Regions from separate parts of the Sporosarcina sp. FSL W7-1283 genome, predicted to be linked through region 2. Evidence: predicted binding sites of a transcription regulator. Region 2 holds the regulator's gene; the other holds the start of a gene.
The links. The regulator NrdR, encoded in region 2, represses ribonucleotide reductase genes. The targets are predictions, from matches to a motif close to AACACNATATATNGTGTT.
Positions count from the first base shown of each region.

Region 1: a site for NrdR is predicted at 6,505-6,522, ahead of MKY93_RS08305 (vitamin B12-dependent ribonucleotide reductase). Genes of this name have one in related genera too.

Region 1 covers NZ_JBBOOL010000001.1:1,704,663-1,714,188, reverse strand. Annotated here, with positions in the region: gene MKY93_RS08335 (M24 family metallopeptidase) at 1-1,047, opposite strand, end outside; gene aroQ (type II 3-dehydroquinate dehydratase) at 1,044-1,490, opposite strand; gene MKY93_RS08325 (hypothetical protein) at 1,566-1,988, opposite strand; gene MKY93_RS08320 (DUF1385 domain-containing protein) at 2,111-3,106, shown strand; gene MKY93_RS08315 (hypothetical protein) at 3,248-3,394, shown strand; gene MKY93_RS08310 (hypothetical protein) at 3,399-3,791, shown strand; gene MKY93_RS08305 (vitamin B12-dependent ribonucleotide reductase) at 3,918-6,479, opposite strand; gene MKY93_RS08300 (lipoate--protein ligase family protein) at 6,642-7,475, opposite strand; gene MKY93_RS08295 (rhodanese-like domain-containing protein) at 7,647-8,000, shown strand; gene MKY93_RS08290 (ATP-binding protein) at 8,062-9,327, shown strand; gene gcvPB (aminomethyl-transferring glycine dehydrogenase subunit GcvPB) at 9,374-9,526, opposite strand, start outside.
Region 2 covers NZ_JBBOOL010000001.1:2,163,270-2,172,795, forward strand. Annotated here, with positions in the region: gene thrS (threonine--tRNA ligase) at 1-40, opposite strand, end outside; T-box leader at 88-314, opposite strand; gene dnaI (primosomal protein DnaI) at 502-1,443, opposite strand; gene MKY93_RS10700 (replication initiation and membrane attachment family protein) at 1,444-2,805, opposite strand; gene nrdR (transcriptional regulator NrdR) at 2,839-3,306, opposite strand; gene MKY93_RS10710 (glyceraldehyde-3-phosphate dehydrogenase) at 3,424-4,446, opposite strand; gene coaE (dephospho-CoA kinase) at 4,635-5,234, opposite strand; gene mutM (bifunctional DNA-formamidopyrimidine glycosylase/DNA-(apurinic or apyrimidinic site) lyase) at 5,247-6,119, opposite strand; gene polA (DNA polymerase I) at 6,130-8,754, opposite strand; gene hflC (protease modulator HflC) at 8,979-9,526, opposite strand, start outside.

The sequences.
Region 1 (9,526 bases), 460 kb from region 2:
CAGTTCTTTTGTAGACTTAGTCAATCGTTCATTGCCCGTTTCAGTGATCAGAATGTCATCCTCGATCCGAACACCGCCGATCCCAGGCAAATAAATCCCCGGCTCCACCGTCACGGCCATATTCGGCACCAAGACCGTTTCTGAGCGGTACGATAAGGCGGGTGCTTCATGGACTTCCATGCCAATCCCATGACCCGTTGAATGACCGAATGCATCTCCGTAGCCTTTTGACTTGATGTAACCGCGAGCAATTGCGTCTGCTTCAATCCCTGTCATGCCAGGCTTGATATTTTCAACCGCTAATTGCTGTGCGGTCAATGTCACATCATAAATCTCTACTAGTTTAGCAGAAGGCTGGCCTACAGATACTGTTCTGGTAATATCAGAAATATATCCATTATAGAGCGCACCATAGTCCATTGTAACAAAATCACCATTCTCAATCACTTTATCAGAAGCAACCCCATGTGGTAAAGCCCCTCTTTCGCCCGAAGCGACAATGATGTCAAATGAAGAGGATGTTGCGCCTTGCTTGCGCATGAAAAACTCCAGTTCATTGGCGATTTCCAGTTCTGTTTTTCCTGCTCTGATGACGGAGCAAATATAAACAAACGCAGCATCCGCAATGGCGGCAGCTTGCTTTAATATTTCAATTTCTTCCGGTGTCTTAATCAGACGAAGTTTTTCCACCAGGCCGGCAACAGGGACTAGTTGTGCATCTACATGTTCATCATACATTTGGAATTGACTGTAGCTAAGATGCTCTTTTTCGAACCCTAATTTGCTGATTTTCATTTCTTTCACTTGATGGGCGACTTCTTGAATCATCGTTCCTGTATGCTGCACGATACGATAGCCTGTAAGCTGAGTATTCGCTTGATCCATATAACGAAAATCTGTAATGAAAACGGCGTCGTTGCGAGAAATGATCACGGATCCCGCAGAACCTGTAAAGTTGGTCATATAGCGGCGGTTGTAAGGGCTCGTAATGAGTAATGCATCCAATTCTTGTTCTTCTAACAGTTTGCGCAGTTGTTCAATTTTCAAGACGTTCTCCCCTCTCGTTTTAGCAGAAATGCATGGAAGGCGAGATCATATCCTGCTGTACCAAATCCGCAAAGCTGCCCTGCCGCAACCGGCGCAATGACAGAGGTATGACGAAACTCTTCGCGGGTATGTATATTTGAGATATGGACTTCGATTACTGGAACAGATATGGATGCAATGGCATCCCGGAGCGCAATGCTGTAATGTGTGAACGCACCTGGATTAAAGATGATTCCGTTAATTCCCGCATCTTCTGCATCGTGGATCCGATTGATGAGTTCTCCTTCTACGTTGGATTGGAAACAAGACAGTCCTATATCTGATTCGTCAGCCAACCGCTGAATTCTTGCTTCTATATCTGCCAATGTCTCCGCCCCGTAGATATCAGGCTCTCTCTTGCCCAAACGATTCAAGTTCGGACCATTTAACAGTAACAGTTCCATCTAATTCCCTCCCACTCATTTTCCTTCCTATTTTAGCACAATGAGTTAGGCTGACAAACTAATTCTATTTCTGTTTTAAAACGTTTTTCTCATATAGACGGATGTGCCGATAACAAATCGGACGACCATCGCGAGTAGACAAGCAAATGGGATGGATAGTTTTTTCAAAAATTGCTTCATTGTTAATTCTGCGTTTACATGGATTGCCCATTCAATGAAAAACAGCGCAATGATGGTGATGATCAGAGACGATACTGAAGGTGGAATTTTGGATGTAAAGAGCGCGATCATATATAAAAGAAAAAAAAGTACGAAGCAGACAATTCCTAATAAAGTCCACTTGAACCAGCCCGGAGTCGTAGTGAATATGTGTAATCTTTCTGACCAACCGACTGGAGACCATTTGATAAATTTGAAGACTTGCAGAAATTTTAATGAAAAGATAGATAAGACAGCAGCCATCAGAGCTGTCCAAAAGTGTGTTGCAGTTATTCGCATAATAATCCCTCCTGCTTCATTGTCGGATTTTTTTGCTGTTTTTAAACATCTCAATGGTGCATTTTCAGTTTTTTTAGTACACTATAGATATCGTTTCTAACGACAGAAAGTGTGGGTATGTAATGGGTAAACCTAAAACTCCTCCTGCATACGGAGGACAAGCACTTATAGAAGGTGTAATGTTTGGCGGTAAAAAGGATACGGTAACCGCCATTCGCAGGAAAGATGATACGATTGAATATTTTCATGTACCGAGGGAAGAACATCCCGTCCGTCAAAAACTCAAGAAAATCCCTTTAATTCGGGGAATTGTTGCGTTGATCGAATCTGCTGGGAATGGTTCAAAACATCTAACATTTGCGAGTGACCGCTATGATGTGATGCCAGGAGAAGAAGATGAACAGCAAGGAGAAGAAGAAACATCGAAGCTCGTAATGGTTTTAGGTGTAGCCGCAGTCGGAGTGCTGACATTTTTATTCAGCAAGTTCGTCTTTACGCTCGTGCCAGTCTTCTTGGCTGAATTATTCCAGTCGGTAGCGCCTGGTAAAACCGCACAGATTATGCTGGAAAGTTTTTTCAAGTTAGTCCTTCTGCTGACATACATCGGTCTTATTTCTATGACCCCGCTCATCAAACGTGTTTTCCAATACCATGGTGCGGAACATAAAGTGATCAACAACTATGAGAACCATATGGAGATGACGGTTGAAAATGTCCAATCGCAATCCAGACTGCATTATCGATGCGGCAGCAGTTTCATATTGTTTACAGTCATCGTTGGAATGTTCATCTATTTCCTAGTTCCAACCGACCCGCTTTGGCTGCGTGTCGTCAACCGGATTTTATTGATTCCTGTCGTGTTGGGGGTTTCTTTTGAAGTACTTCAGCTAACCAATGCTGTACGAAATGTACCTGTTCTTCGTTATCTAGGCTATCCTGGACTTTGGTTGCAATTACTGACAACAAAAGAGCCGGACGATAAGCAAGTGGAAGTAGCGATTGCTTCTTTCGAGAAGTTATTGGAAGTGGAACAATACGGGGTCAGTGCGTTGAACTCGGAAGTGGCGGTTGAAAAAGAAGCAGTGGATGAACAGAAACCTGTAACGATTCTGTCATAAGTTAAATGGCACCTCAGAGGTCGGGTAGTATCCTGACTTTTGGGGTGTTTTTGATTCTAGGCAAACCGGAGCTTTACCGTGAAAGTATGATTGAAATTATGCGGAACATACTATACTCAAATTTAATTTAGGATGATGAAATTGAAAAAGTTTTTTTCGGTTCTACCGGTTTTATTTGGTGTAGTAGTTTCCGTATTGATTTATGGAACAGCTAAAGTGAATTCATCCAATATACCGCCCTCCCTTGAGGAAGTGTACACTCGAATTGGATATAACATCCCCGGATGAAACAGTGAAAAAGTATGAAAGTCATTTTAACCATGTTTTAAAATTGCCAAAGATCAAGTCTTCTATTTCTTTCACTCATCAATTAGGAAGATTTTCCGAAGACACCGAATACAACCTCAATGACTCTTTGGAAATCAAGTTTATTAATAGTGAAATTGTAGAAAACCATTATAAAATTGTTATCCTACCTTTGGAGAATACATTAACTTTTAAAAGTAATGCCAATCAGAAAGATTACACACTTACAAATGGACAAAAAGCCCTTTATATTGAGCATCCGTTATTTAATTTTTTGATTTTTGAACATGATCATTGGCAATACGTGCTCGCAATTGATAAAAGAGTTTCTAAAATAACAGCTGATACATTGGTTGAGATTGCCAACTCAATTGAATAAGTCGTATCTCTTCTTACATCAACACTTCTGAACGTTAGGTATATACACATTGTAAAGACCGCTAATCCATTATGAATTAGCGGTCTTTGTGTTTTATTGTACTCGAATTAACCAGATGTTTCTTCCTTACAGCCCACACTTCAATTGCGCTTGGCAATTCGTACACGTATTGCATCCGCCAATTTCCTCAACTGTACCTTGTCGGCAGACCGGGCATGTATCGCCTACTTCAGAGCCGATTGTGACGTTAGTAGAACGCAATGCTTGAATCGTATTGACGAGTACGACTTTCGGCTGTTCCGTGACTTCTACTAACTCTTCTGTATCCGGAATATTTTCTTCCGCTTTTAGAGTCAAGACTTGCGAATCACGGCTGCCGTCGACATATACTGTGCCGCCTTTTGCTCCACCTTTATACAATCTTTCATAGACGCTCTCGACTTGCTCAACAGTATAGCCACGCGGCGCGTTGACCGTTTTCGATATCGAGCTGTCGATCCAGCGCTGGATGATGCATTGTACGTCCGCATGCGCTTCAGGTGCAAGCTCCATTGATGAAATAAACCAATTTGGTAAATTTTCCGGATCAGCATCTTGATTGTTTTGCAAATACTCTTCTACGATTTCCGCTTTCACTTCGATGAATTTACCGAGACGTCCGCTTCGGTAATACGTAAAGGAGAAATATGGTTCAAGGCCGGTAGAAACTCCAACCATTGTTCCAGTGGACCCAGTCGGAGCAACTGTCAGTAAATGGGAGTTTCGGATACCATGCTCTAGAATCGCTTCTCGAATATCTTCAGGCATACGTTTCATATAACCTGTCTCAATAAATGCCTGACGCAATGCTTTTGTTTCTTCATCTGTCTTGCCAATCAAGAATGGGAAACTTCCTTTTTCTTTCGCAAGTTCAATTGATTCGCGGTAAGCAGTAGTCGCAATCGCTTCAAATACTTCATCCACCAATTGATTGCCTTCAGGCGATCCGTATTCTTTTTCGCAATAGATGTGAAGATCTGCGAGTCCCATGACGCCCAGTCCTACTCGGCGTTCGCCAAGGGCTTGTACTTTATTTTCTTCTAAGAAATATGGGGTTGCATCGATGACGTTATCTTGCATGCGCACACCGATTCGAACGGTTTCTTTTAATTTCTCGAAGTTCACTGTCTTCGTTTCTTTATCTGCCATCTCAGCAAGATTGACAGCTGCCAAATTACAGACAGAATATGGTGCAAGTGGTTGTTCACCACACGGGTTCGTCGCTACAACTTGCTGTCCATACGCTTTCGCATTCGTTTCGTCATTCGCATTATCAATAAAGAAAATTCCCGGTTCCGCAGAATATGTTGCGCAAATATTGATAAGATCCCATAATGCGCGGGCTTTGATCGTACGGTACACGCGGACTTCGTGACCAAGTCTTTCCCATTCGCGCACATCACCGACTTCATGCCACTGTTCGTTGTAATGCACCATTTCTTCAGGTGAATAATTTTCAACTGCCGGGAAACGAAGATCGTAATCGCCGTCTTCCTCCACGGCTTTCATGAAATCATCCGTTAATGTAACGGAAATATTCGCACCTGTTAAAAATTCCGGATTATGAACTGTATATGTTCCGCCATCCTGCAATTTCAGCTCTGCATCGCGAATGATTGCATCGTTGAAGCCGCCTTGGCCAGGAATTTGCTTATAATTCGTGATACCTTGATACATCGCTTCTTCTTGCGGTGTCAATGGTTTGAAATTCAATTTTTCATTCGCGAGTTTCTGAATTAACTCGTCTTCCGTGTTTTCGATCAAATAACGCAAAATTCGCGGATTCTGCATCTTGGAGATGATAAATTCACAAATGTCAGGGTGCCAGTTAGCTAACATAATCATTTGTGCTCCACGTCTTGATCCACCCTGCTCAACTAGATGTGTCAATTTTGCAATATCGTCCAGCCACGAAACAGAACCAGAAGATCTTCCGTTCACTCCGCGTGCCAGTGTGTTTCGCGGTCGCAATGTCGAACCATTCGTCCCTACACCGCCGCCACGACTCATGATTTCCATCACTTGCTTGCGGTGATCTGAAATTCCTTCACGAGAATCCGGAACGAAAGGCATGACGTAACAATTGAAGAATGTAACATCCGTTTCCGAACCTGCTCCGTACAGAACTCGTCCAGCTGGAACAAAATTTAATGATTTCAACTGCTCGTAGAACATCTCATACGATTGCGTTCTTCTGTCCGCTGTTTTCTCTACAGTAGCTAAGCCTGTCGCATTCCGTTTTGCGATTTGTTCGTAATACACTTCAAGAGGTTTCTCTAGCACATCTAACGGCCGCGAGATGATTCCTTTGTGTTGTTCCTCAGGATCGTCAATGGAAGAGCGGTATTCTTCTTCGATCCAAATTTCCGCCTTCCCTTCTGCCTTGTCCAACTTTGTAATATATCCCAATCCGCGTGCAGGGAATTTCGGATCTTCCCTAACTGTCAAGACAACAAAGTCTCCTACCTTCAACGTCTTTTTTTCAGTGTCTTTAAATGAATAGCGATCGATCATCACGAGACGCGACACCCCGCTATGCGTCAGTTTCATATCCTCAGTGATCGGGTGCACTTGATGAAATTGTGAAATGTCCTCATTTAACTGCTTTTTGTCCAGAAATGGCTCGCCTTGTTTCGAAACCGTAACCATATAACATCCTCCTTCGACTTCATAGAACACAACATGTTGTGTTCTCTCTATTCCCTAATCTACTATATCTTGAAACTTTGTCAATCCACAAATTTTGTATTCGAGTTTAAAAAGATTGATACAACAACCTTCCTTTAAAAAAATAAAGCAAAAGAACTAACTTTACTTTTTGTAATTCCAGTCATCATTGGCATATTTTTCATTCTCAATTTGACGCACCAATGCCATTTGTTCTTCCGTTAATTCGAGTGGCTCCAATGAAATATCCAATGCCTTTTCAAAGCCTTGCGAAAAGGCCACTTTGCATTCATCGACTGTGATGTCTCGATCTGTCAGCCGATCAATTGCAATTGCGCGGTCTGGCAATGTTCTGCGCACACGTTCCTTCAACTCCGGAGATGAATATTTAAAAATAGACGTCAGCTTGTCTACATCTAGACTCATCAGTATGGCACCGTGTTGAAGAATCACTCCTTTTTGACGTGTCTGCGCACTGCCCGCGACTTTTTTTCCTTCCACCACTAATTCATACCAACTTGGCGCATCGAAGCAAACCCCACTCTTAGGGTTCCTTAATTGGTCCGTCACGTCTTTATCCGGAATGGAGAACTCCGCCTGCAAACCTAAGTTGCGGAAGCCTTGGAGCAGACCGCCTGAGATCACACGATATGCTTCTGTGACGGATTCCGGCATTCCTTTATAGTGCTCACTGACAATCACACTGTAAGTCAATTCATGCTCATGCAGAACGCCTCTGCCACCCGTCGGTCTGCGGACAAAGCCCAACTCCAGTTCTTTTACCTTTTCCATATCGATATCTTTTTCTATACGCTGAAAATAACCGATGGATAATGTTGCGGGAGACCATTCATAAAAACGCAGAACCGGTCCGATTTCCCCACGGCTATGTAAGTCAAGAAGCGCTTCATCCAGCGCCATATTGAAAGAAGGTGTACACTTACCCGAATCCACATAATGCCAAACTGCTTTTGTCATATTCATTCTCCTTCGTCTATCGTACTGCATTTATGCTATATGAAATCGTGAACGAAAAAAACAATAACGCATTACATTTTATCATTCCGATTGAACTGATGCTAGAAAATCTTTATACTAGAGATATTGATAAAAGGGGGAAGTTTTTTGACGTATTATATTTTAGGAGCCATTGTGCTCGCGATCATTCTTTATTTCGTTATTACATATGTTCGGGTGGGAAAAGCTCTTACCACTTTAACACAGGAAGAATTCATTCAAGGATACCGAAAAGCACAACTGATTGACATCCGTGAACCAAAAGATTTCGACGCTGGACATATTTTAGGTGCACGAAATATTCCATTCACTCAGTTTACCCAGCGCTATAGAGAAATACGTCCTGATAAGCCGATTTATCTTTACGACCAAAACACTAGCCGTACAGGCCGCGCAGCTTTATTCCTTAAGAAAAAAGGTTGTACGGAAATCTATCAACTACGTGGCGGGTTCAAGCAGTGGACAGGCAAGATCAAAACAAAATAATAATACTAGATCCTCCTTAACCGGGAGGATTTACTATTTCTAAAGGAGAATTACACAATCGATGAAACAGGAATTTTTAATCTCTCTCAGCTCGGACCACTATGAAAAATTGCCTCATTACCAAAATTACAGCGTCATCATCCAGGCCATTATAAATAAACTTAACAAGCACTCCGCTGCGGATTGGCGGATTGTCCAAGTAGATGAATTCGCTTCGTATACAGAGACGATGCTCCCTGAACTGATCCATCGTAAAAAATTGCCCTATCAATCACTTTGCCACATTTATGAGACGCTGCCCACAGAAAAGATTCAGCAAGATGGATCAACAAGTGGTTTTGCTTTACAAAGCGCTGAAACAATTGACAATCAGTTGATCTTTTTTCCTGACCATCAAATAGCGATCGCGAATATTAGCTATTATGTCGCCACTGGTTCTACTTGGTCGGAACATACGGTCTTCGCTCCGTCGGCAGAGCATGTGAAGAACTTTATTGAAGAATTGAATAATCTGCAACGCGAGTCGATGAAGACGAATATCACGTATTTAGTCGACACGGAAGAAGGAATCGAAAAGAAAACTTACGGCTTAGGAGAACAAATTGAACGAAGCGACGTATTATTGGATGAGCATTTAAAAAACGAGCTTTACCGCTCAATCGATGAATTTTTCCATGACGACGGTGCATTTTTCAAAGAATACGGATTGCCATATAAACGAGGAATTTTGCTCTATGGCTCTCCGGGCAACGGCAAAACGACACTTGTTCGCTCGATTACCGGAACAACTGACGCACCTGTTGTTTATTGGCAAATCACGGAATTCACAGGGAGTCATTCCGTACAGGAAGTGTTTTCTACAGTGGAACGGCTGGCGCCTGCAATTCTCGTTATTGAGGATATTGACTCTATGCCAGAACATATGCGAAGTACTTTTTTGAATATATTAGACGGTGTGCACGTCAGAGACGGTTTATTCATCATTGGCACGACGAACTATCCCGAACGGATTGACCCTGCTTTAATCAATCGGGCAGGCCGCTTCGATAGTACGTATGAAATCGTCTCTCCTATTGAAGAAGTACGGAAACAATATATCGAAAAACTTGATCGCAAGAAACTATTGGATGACAACGCAACGAATGAAATAGCTAAAAAAACAAAAGGCTTATCGATCTCTCAATTAAATGAATTGTATATGTCGATTGCCCTAACCTACCATTACGAAGGCATTATTATTTATAATGAACGCATCCGGCAACTACAAAAACAACATAGGCAAGCCACTCGAAATGATTGGGATACCGATTCTTCTATCGGATTTTAATGTTCGCGTAAAAAAGGAGAGACGAGTCATTCCGTCTCTCCTTTTCTTATTGGTTAAGCTTCTCCTTCGTGTAACGCAATACCGGCTTGCGAGCTGCCTTTGTTTCATCCAAGCGGCCGATTACTGTCGTATGCGGTGCTTCCTGGACGATTTCAGGGTTCTCTTCTACCTCTTTAGCAATTTGAATCATTGCCTCAAT
Region 2 (9,526 bases):
CTGCTCCATCCGGAAATGTTAAATGAATGTTTTCTGCCATTTTGCCATACTCCCTTTCTTTTTTTGAACACAAAAAAGCCTCATCCCTAAAGGGACGAGGCTTGAGCTCGTGGTTCCACCCTTCTTCCTTCTGTTCGCATTTGCGAATAGATGAAGCTTTCGATCGGCTAACGGGCCGTTACCGTCATCAGCTACTATATTCACTGATGCTGCTTGGAGGTGGTAAATTATTTTTCCTGCCTGCAAGGGTTTCAGCCATGCCCCTACTCTCTGAAAGGTGAAAAAGTAACTGTTGTCCTCTTCGATGCATTTTGACAAATTATTTATATTGAACTGAGTAATAGTATAAAAAAGTCTGAGCGGAATTGCAAGTTTATTTTCTTATTTCCTTAATTTCATAACCAAAATCCGATGAAATGGCATAAGTAAAGTTTAGCGGCGACACGAGATTTATGCTGCAGACGGGACGCTTTAAGCCTTAATAAAAAACATTATATAACATCAATCCCGCCAGTTTTTACCGCCCAGTTTGAGCGGAGTGCTGACCATGCGAATTCTTTCCATGAGCCGGCCTGCTTTCATCGGTTCCTTTTCACCGCGCTGAGATGTGGTCAAATGATGTTCGAGCACATCGTAATCGAAATTGGATGTGAAGAAGACAGGCAATTTTTCGGCCATTCGATATTGCAAGATGGTACCGAGCACTTCATCTCTGGTCCAGCTTGACATCGTTTCAGCACCGATATCATCCAACATTAATATCGGAGCTTTTTTGACGAATTCCACTTTTTCATCCAATGTCTGGTTTTGGATAGATTGCTTCATTTCACGTAAAAACTCTGGGACGTATACAACGACTGTTTGAATTTTACGTGTTGCCAGTTCATTCGCCAAAGCGCCTAATATGAAGGACTTCCCAACTCCATAATCTCCATACAAATACAAACCGCGTTCAGGAATCTCACCTGTGGAGTCAATCGTGTTCAAAAAATTCTTCGCAACCCGCATGATTTGGACACGGCTGTCTTCAGTTTTAAAATCGACATTTGACAGTCGAGCTTCCATCACATCTTTTGGCATATACATGCTATTGACCATTTTCGATACATTTCGACGTTCATCGTCAAGTTGCTTGGTCGGACAGACGACGTAGTCCAGGTCGATGAGACGCTGTGCGATTACCAGTTTGGGTTCGAATCCTTTCATGACATTGACGCAGCCTTCTAGGTTTGGACAGCGTTCACAAGCATGCGAGGCGGTTGAGAACTCATACAGTTTCCCTAAACTGCGATTCACTACTTCTGTATTGATTTCGTCTGAATGTTCACTGATGAATTGCTGGACAGCAATGTCTTCTAGCACTTCTTGCCGAAGTTCCTCGTATTTTGCAGCCAATGAAGGAGCATTGACCACCCGCTTCATAGCATCTCCGATTCGTTCCAATTATTTCACCTCTGTTTCTTGAATCCCCAGTTCCTTCATTAATTTCCGTCGTTCTTCCTCTACGTTAAAATCAGAAGGCGTTTCTGCTTTTTTCGATTTATTGGTACGTTTGGTAAACCATTCAGGCACTTTCTCTTCTCGAATTGGTTTTCGTGTACCTGTATTCGGCTGTTTTCCTTCTTTTAGCCACTTCATATATTTATCATGTTCTTTTCGTGCAAGCTCAAGCGCTGTCTTGACATCCTCTACTTTTTTACTTGCCCAATGAGAGGCAATGCGTTCTGCAAAGCCTTTCGTAATTTTCATATCGTTACGCAACATGATGTATTGGAACAACGCATTTACAACACCAATTGGAAACTCGTGAGTCAGAATAAGTTCTTCTGCTAAATTAATATCGACTGATAATGGTTCTTTGTCAGTAATCTGCCTTAGCATATCAATTGTAGAAATATTTTCTAAATAATAAACCAACTCTTCTTCCCGACTCAAGTCTTCTGGCATTGGCTCATCATTTACCGGTAAAGCGAATGCTTTCTTTAAACGAGGCGGCACTTTCGAGCGGTTCATCTTATAAAATTCAGCGGCGGCTTTTCGCGCCCGCTCCTCTGTAACTTGATGGTTTTCGTCCATTGCAATCATCACAACTTTTTGCATATCCAAAGGCGTCAATGTATATAAAAAAGAAAGTTTTGCTATCATTTCCTGGGAAATACTGCGAAGTGAAGACTTCGGAATCATTTGTTCAGACAGTCCGCTATAAAATAACTCGAAGTTGAAATCTGACATATAAAAAGGGATTCCAGGGGCAACTGTTTTCCCTTGAAACTCCAAGCCATATGTTAACTCCATAGCCTGATCCCCTCTTGCAGGCTGAAATACATCTAAAAAAGTACGGGAAATGTCTTGATACATTTCTTCATTGATTGATTCTTGAAGAAACCGGCTGCGTAGTTGGCGATATGGCTGTTCACCTATTTTACTGAATAAAAAAGTGGATAATAACGGATCGTGAAAGAAAGAAGGCGCATCTAGCGGCGGCAGTAACTCGTATAGAAAAGAGCGGTTCTCCATCTCAACTGTTTTTTTATAAGTCCGAAGCAATCCAATCGCCTCTAATGAAATTCTCGCTTCAAAAATTCTTTGAAGTGGGAATGATAAGATATTCATTAAATAGTAATGAGTATGCTCTTGGGCCTCCATATTTTCAGCATCCGTCCAAAGTGTCAAAAACAAACTGACAGCCTCTGAACCGATGAGTGGCTGATAAAACAAAGTGATCATCTGCCGGTCATAAACGGAAAAAGGATGCGCTAGTTTTACTTGGAAGGAATCGACAGGCTGTAGTTCTGTATAAAGCATTATGACAATCTCCTCCTCCTCTGGTTAAACAATTTACTCTTGTTGGTCTTTCCTGCTTTGTAAATGCTGTAATTCATCTATGAACACGGTGATATCTTTGTATTGCCGATAAACAGAAGCGAAGCGGACGTATGCAACTTCGTCTACGTCAATCAACCGTTCCATCACCATTTCACCTACTTGATCGGAGTCTATTTCTACGATCCCTGCACTTCGCAGCTCTTTTTCAATCGAGATAACAATACCTTTCAATTTTTCTATAGGGACGGCTCGCTTTTCACAGGCACGAATTAAACCTCTAAGCAATTTTTCACTGCTGAACTCCTCGCGCGTTGCGTCTTTTTTGACGACAATGAGCGGGGTATGTTCTACTTTTTCAAAAGTCGTGAAACGATAACTACATTTTTCGCATTCACGTCTTCTACGAATTGAGCGATTTTCTTCTGCCGGACGCGAATCGATAACGCGTGTTCCATTGTAATGGCAAGCTGGACATAACATAGTCGGTTCCTCCGCATTTTTAATTGGTACCTTTCATTATAACAGAAACTGCCGGTACAACAACAGAAGGGTAATGAAAAACACTTCACCGATTATGGTGAAGTGTTCGCTCTGCCATTATGAAATTACTTTATTGTCCAAAGCAGCTGCTACTTTTTTAGTTAATTGGACTACGCGTGCTGAATAGCCCCACTCATTGTCATACCAAGCAAGTACTTTTATCTTACGATCCCCCATTACCATCGTGGAAAGACCGTCAATCGTTGCAGATTCTGTTGTCGTGTTGAAGTCGATAGAAACAAGCGGTTCCGTCGTGAAACGCATGATACCTTTCAATGGTCCATTTGCTGCTTTTAGAAATGCATTATTCACTTCTTCAACAGTCACATCTTTTTCTACGTCTACAACTAAGTCTACAAGTGATACGTTCGGTGTTGGAATACGTAATGCCAAGCCATGAATTTTCCCTTCAAGTTCAGGAAGGACTAAAGATAATGCTTTCGCTGCTCCAGTTGAAGTTGGGATAATTGACTCGCCGCAAGAGCGAGCACGACGTAAATCTTTATGTGGATTATCCAAATTTTTCTGGTCATTCGTGTAAGCATGTACCGTTGTCATTAAGCCATTCACAATACCGAATTCATCGTTCAATACTTTTGCTACTGGCGCCAAACAGTTGGTCGTACAGCTGGCATTCGAAATAACGCTGTGTTTTTCAACGTCCAATTTGTCATCGTTAACACCAAGTACTACTGTGACATCTTCATTTTTACCAGGAGCCGTCAAGATTACTTTCTTTGCTCCAGACCCTAAGTGAAGTGCTGCTTTTTCACGCGAATTAAATACACCTGTTGATTCGATCACGATGTCTACGCCGAGTTCTTTCCACGGCAGCTTTGATGGGTCGCGTTCAGAAATGAGTTGTACACGTTTGCCGTCTACAATGATGGCATTTTCTTCAGTTTGAATGTCACCGTCAAACACACCGTGAGTGGAATCATATTTTAATAGGTGAGCAATCGTTTCTGCTGGATATGTCGCGTTTACGGCAACTAAATTAACATCTTCTTCCTTGATGATTTGACGGAATACCATCCGTCCAATACGGCCGAGTCCGTTAATTGCAATTGTAGTAGTCATGAAAGGGATCCTCCTGCATGTATGTTATACTTATTATCTTTTATCGTTAATTAGTATAACACATATTACGATTTAGCCAACACTATTAGATGTTTATTTTAAAAAATAAATTTTCTAAATATACGAAAGAAATACTACTTACAAACACGAACGAACTACGGATATTATGCGGTACCGTCGGGTACTCCTTATAAAGGCGTCGCTTGCCAGTCAGCTAGTATCTTTTCTAACTGTTTTTCAGTTTCTTCTATCGTGCCATTATTATGGATGACTGCGTCAGCACTTGATTCTTTGATGTCCATGTCAAGCTGGGAGGCGATTCGTGCATCTGCCTCTTGTTCTGACAATTCATTACGTGCGATTAGACGCTGTTTTTGCAGTTCTTTAGTGACAGAGACGACTAGAATCTTTTCTACATAGGAATGCAATTTGCTTTCAAAAAGCAATGGGATGTCCATAATGACAGTTTGATAGCCTTGCTGCAGATATTGTTCCTTCTGGCTTACCATTTCCCCTCTAATTGCCGGGTGCATGAGTTCGTTTAATTGGACGCGTTTATTTTCATCATGAAAAATTAGTGCACCTAGTTGTTCGCGATTGAGTGATCCGTCTTTTTGAATAACATCACTGCCAAATGCATGTTGAATTTCATTCAAAAGAGGACTTCCTGGTTCAACTACTTGGCGGGCGATGACGTCTGCGTCGACAATAGGGTAACCTTTTTCACGCAGCATGTTGGCCACTGTGCTTTTGCCGCTGGCGATACTACCTGTCAATCCAATGATCACTTCTATCACTCCTCATTTTTGACAAGCAGGACAATAGACGGAAGTCCTTCCGGCAATCTGCTTGCTTTTCGTAGGCGTTTCGCACGTACTGCACACTTTCTTTCCGTACATATGCAATCGATTTTGCATTGTTCCCGCATTGCCGTTGACAGAACGATAATCCGAAATCGTGCTGCCCCCTGCATCTATGCTCTCTTGCAGCACGCGGACAATTTCATTGAACAGCAGAATTTTGCGTTTTCTGCTAATTCTTTCCGCGGCTCGCGCTGGATGAATATTCATATGAAACAATGCTTCTGTTGCATAAATATTGCCACAGCCTGAGATCACTTTGCCATCCATGATCACTTCTTTGATCGCTTTACTTTTATATTTTGTGGATTCCGCCATTTCGAGAAAATGATCTAGCGCTTCCTCTGAAAATGGCTCTGGTGCCATATCTAGGAGAGGCGGAAAATCTTCTTCTGATTGTAAAAGACGCATCTCTCCGAATCTGCGGATATCCGAATAAATAAGTAAACTGCCATCTTCCATCTCCAAAAAGATATGAGCATGTTTACGAAACTTCTCTTCTGCAATTCCATTTAAAGAGTCGACGACAAACCAAGCACCCGTCATCCCTAAATGGCTGACGAGTAGATACGACTGCTCTTGCTTCTTCAGATGAAAATAAATATATTTACTGCGCCGGACGATCTTCTGAATGTGCATAAGTTCCATATCTTGAAGAAAGTCCTCTACAGTTTTTCCTTTAATAATCGTTTCTTTACCAGCTGATTTTGAAGTTACGACCGTATCGGACACGGAAAGCCCTTTGATCGTCCGTCCTTCAACAAGCGGCGCGAGATCTCGCACCACTCCTTCTACTTCGGGTAGTTCCGGCATGTATATCCTCTCACTTCGTTTCGTACCAGGACTTGCCATGATTCCAATCGACTTTTAATGGAACATCAAGCTGAAGTGTTTGTTCCATGACTTCCGGTACGATTTCTTTTAGTCTTTCTAATTCTTCCACAGGGGCTTCAAAAATCAATTCATCATGTACTTGCAGCAGCATACGTGTTTGCAATTGTTCTTTTTCAAGTCGTGCGTCCATATCAATCATCGCTTTTTTAATGATATCCGCCGCAGTCCCTTGAATCGGTGTATTCATTGCAGTCCGTTCTGCAAAGCTGCGCAAATTAAAGTTAGAGCTCGTAATATCCGGCAAGTATCGGCGTCTATTAAGCAAAGTCGTCACATATCCCTTTTGCTTGGCATCGGCAATACTGTCATCCATATATTGTTTTACACCCGGGAAACTAGCCAAATACGTATCGATAAATTCCCCTGCCTCTTTACGCGTAATATTCAAGCTTTGCGACAATCCATAATCGCTTATGCCGTAGACAATTCCGAAGTTGACAGCTTTGGCTGCACGGCGCATATTGCTGTCGACATCCTCTTCACTTACGCCGAATACATCCATCGCAGTTTTCGTATGAATATCCGCGCCTTGCTTGAAGGCCTCGATCAATTTCTCATCCTGCGAGATATGAGCTAATACACGCAACTCAATTTGTGAATAGTCTGCAGCAAACATAATCCATTCAGGTTCGGAAGGAATAAATGCTGCCCGTATTTTGCGGCCTTCTTCCAAACGAATCGGGATATTTTGCAAGTTCGGATTGATTGAGCTTAAGCGACCTGTCTGCGTCAGGGCTTGCTGGAAGCGCGTATGAATTTTTCCATCTTCGTGAATCTCTTTTGAAAGTCCATCAATATAAGTCGAATTCAACTTACCAAGCTGACGATACAGTAGGATATGCTGAATGATTTCATGCTCATTCTCTAGCTTCTCCAAAACATCGGCTGCTGTCGAGTAGCCTGTTTTCGTCTTCTTAATCGGTGTCAGGCCAATTTTCTCAAAAAGAATTACACCGAGTTGCTTTGGCGAATTAATATTGAATTTCTCTCCCGCCATTTCATAGATGTCCTTCTCAATCAATGCTAGGCGTTCGGACAATTGTTGACCAATTGTTTGGAGTACGTCCAAATCGGTCTTAACTCCAGTCACTTCCATCTTACCTAGAATTTTCGCTAATGGCAGTTCAAGCTCATGAAATAATTCTTGTTGCTCATTTTCTTCCAACTGCTTGGATACGACTGGGTACAGCTCCCACACAGCATGCGCTTTTCTTGCGACATGCTCTGCAAGTTGTTCTGCAGCAGGAAGTGATCTTTTTGCACCTTTGCCAAAAACCGCTTCATCGCTTTTAACTCCGTGGTATCCGAATGAACGCGCAATCTCTGCTACTTCTCCTGTCGAAAAAGAAGGATTAACGATATATGCTGCCAGCATGAGATCAAAGTCCGTGCCGTTCAGCTCCATGCCAAGCCTCGCTATCGCCGCATAGGCTGACTTGGAATCAGAAGCATATTTCAATGTCGCATGGTCTTCCAGCCATTCTTTAAGCACAGCCGAAGATGCCGCTACATTAGTCGGAACGAAATAGGTATTGGTTTCATTCGACAGGCCAATCCCTAAAATAGACGCTGATAAATAATTGTCTCCATCGATTTCCACATGGATAGACATTGTATCCGTCAACATATCGGCAGTCACTTCATCGACAGTTTGAATTTCTATTTCTTCAAGGTGTTGCACTTCAACTGGCGCATCCAATTTTTCGAGAAGCGAATTAAATTGCAGCTCTTTGTAAAGCTGGATGACTTCCTCTTCATTTCGACCTGCAAAATCTAGATCTGCTAAAGATACTTCGATTGGCGCATGCACTTCGATCGTTGCCAATTCTTTACTCATGAACGCCTGCTCTTTATTCGTCACTAAGTTTTCTTTCATTTTTTTGGCGGTAATTTGATCGATTGATTGGTAAACATTCTCTACTGAACCATACTCTTTCAAAAGCTTTAGCGCAGTTTTCTCCCCAATTCCCGGAACACCTGGAATATTGTCGGACGCATCGCCCATCAAGCCTTTCATATCGATGATCTGCAATGGCTCAATGCCATATTTTTCTTCAATATGCTGAGGAGTGTATTTTTCAAGATCCGTAATCCCTTTTCTCGTAATACACACCGTTGTCTGTTCGTTTGCCAGTTGGGTCAAGTCCTTGTCTCCAGAAATGATGACCACTTCTGCTTTCGCTTCACTACACTCCCTGCTCAATGTACCAATGATGTCATCCGCCTCATAAAGATCGAGTTCATATTGCTCGATGCCAAATGCCTCAATCAATTTACGGATATAGGGAAATTGTTCGGAAAGCTCGGGCGGCGTCTTTTGTCGGCCTCCTTTATATTCTGTAAAAGTGCTGTGCCGGAACGTTGTTTTACCCGCATCCCAGGCCACCAAGACATGTGTCGGCTTTTCATTGTCCAGAATCGTTTCGAGCATCATCGTGAAGCCATATACAGCATTCGTGTGGATCCCTTTATCATTCGTCAGTAAGGGTAAAGCAAAAAAAGCTCGATACGCCAAGCTGTTGCCGTCCAGTAAGACTATTTTCTTTTTCGTCAAAATCTATCCCACTCCTTTAAGTATCTTCACAATTAATCATCCAGCTGCAAGCGCCAGCCTCTCGGGACACTTCAGTCTTAAAGATAAAGGCAAAAAGCGCCTTTATTTTAAAGCTTCCAGTGCCTGTCGAGGCTAGACGGCGCTTTCCGCTTTTGAATTAAAAACACGTCATTTTCATTTAGTTTACCATTCGGCAACTGTAAATGAAAATGACGCACTTATTATTATTGTAAATATCCAGTTAATAGCTTCGCATATGGTGAATCGGATGGAAGGATGATTACCGTTTCGTCATTCACGATTTTCGAATAAGATTGAAGCGTTCGATAAAGCTTGTAGAATTCAGGATCTTTCGAGAAAGCTTGGTTATAGATTTTTGCAGCTTCTGCTTCCCCTTGTGCTGTCACAATGGCTGCTTCTTTTTTTGCTTTCGCCAACATTTCCTGTACTTCTCGATCCGTTTCTGCTTCGATTTTACGTTTTTCCGCGTCCCCTTCCGACAAATAGGATTGTGCGGTCGATTGACGTTCTGAAATCATGCGTGTGTATATGGATTGCTCGTTCTCTTCAGGTAAGTCGATGCGTTTCATTCGGACATCGACGACTTCGATTCCAAAGTTTCCTTCAGCTAGGAAGTCATTGACCTTCTCTGTAACGCGGTCGTTTAAACTTCCGCGTCCTGAGTTTTCGTCATTGACGACATCCACGTAATCCAGGCGCCCCATTTCATTTCGGACTACTGAATAAATGAATTCCTCCATCCGTGCTTCCG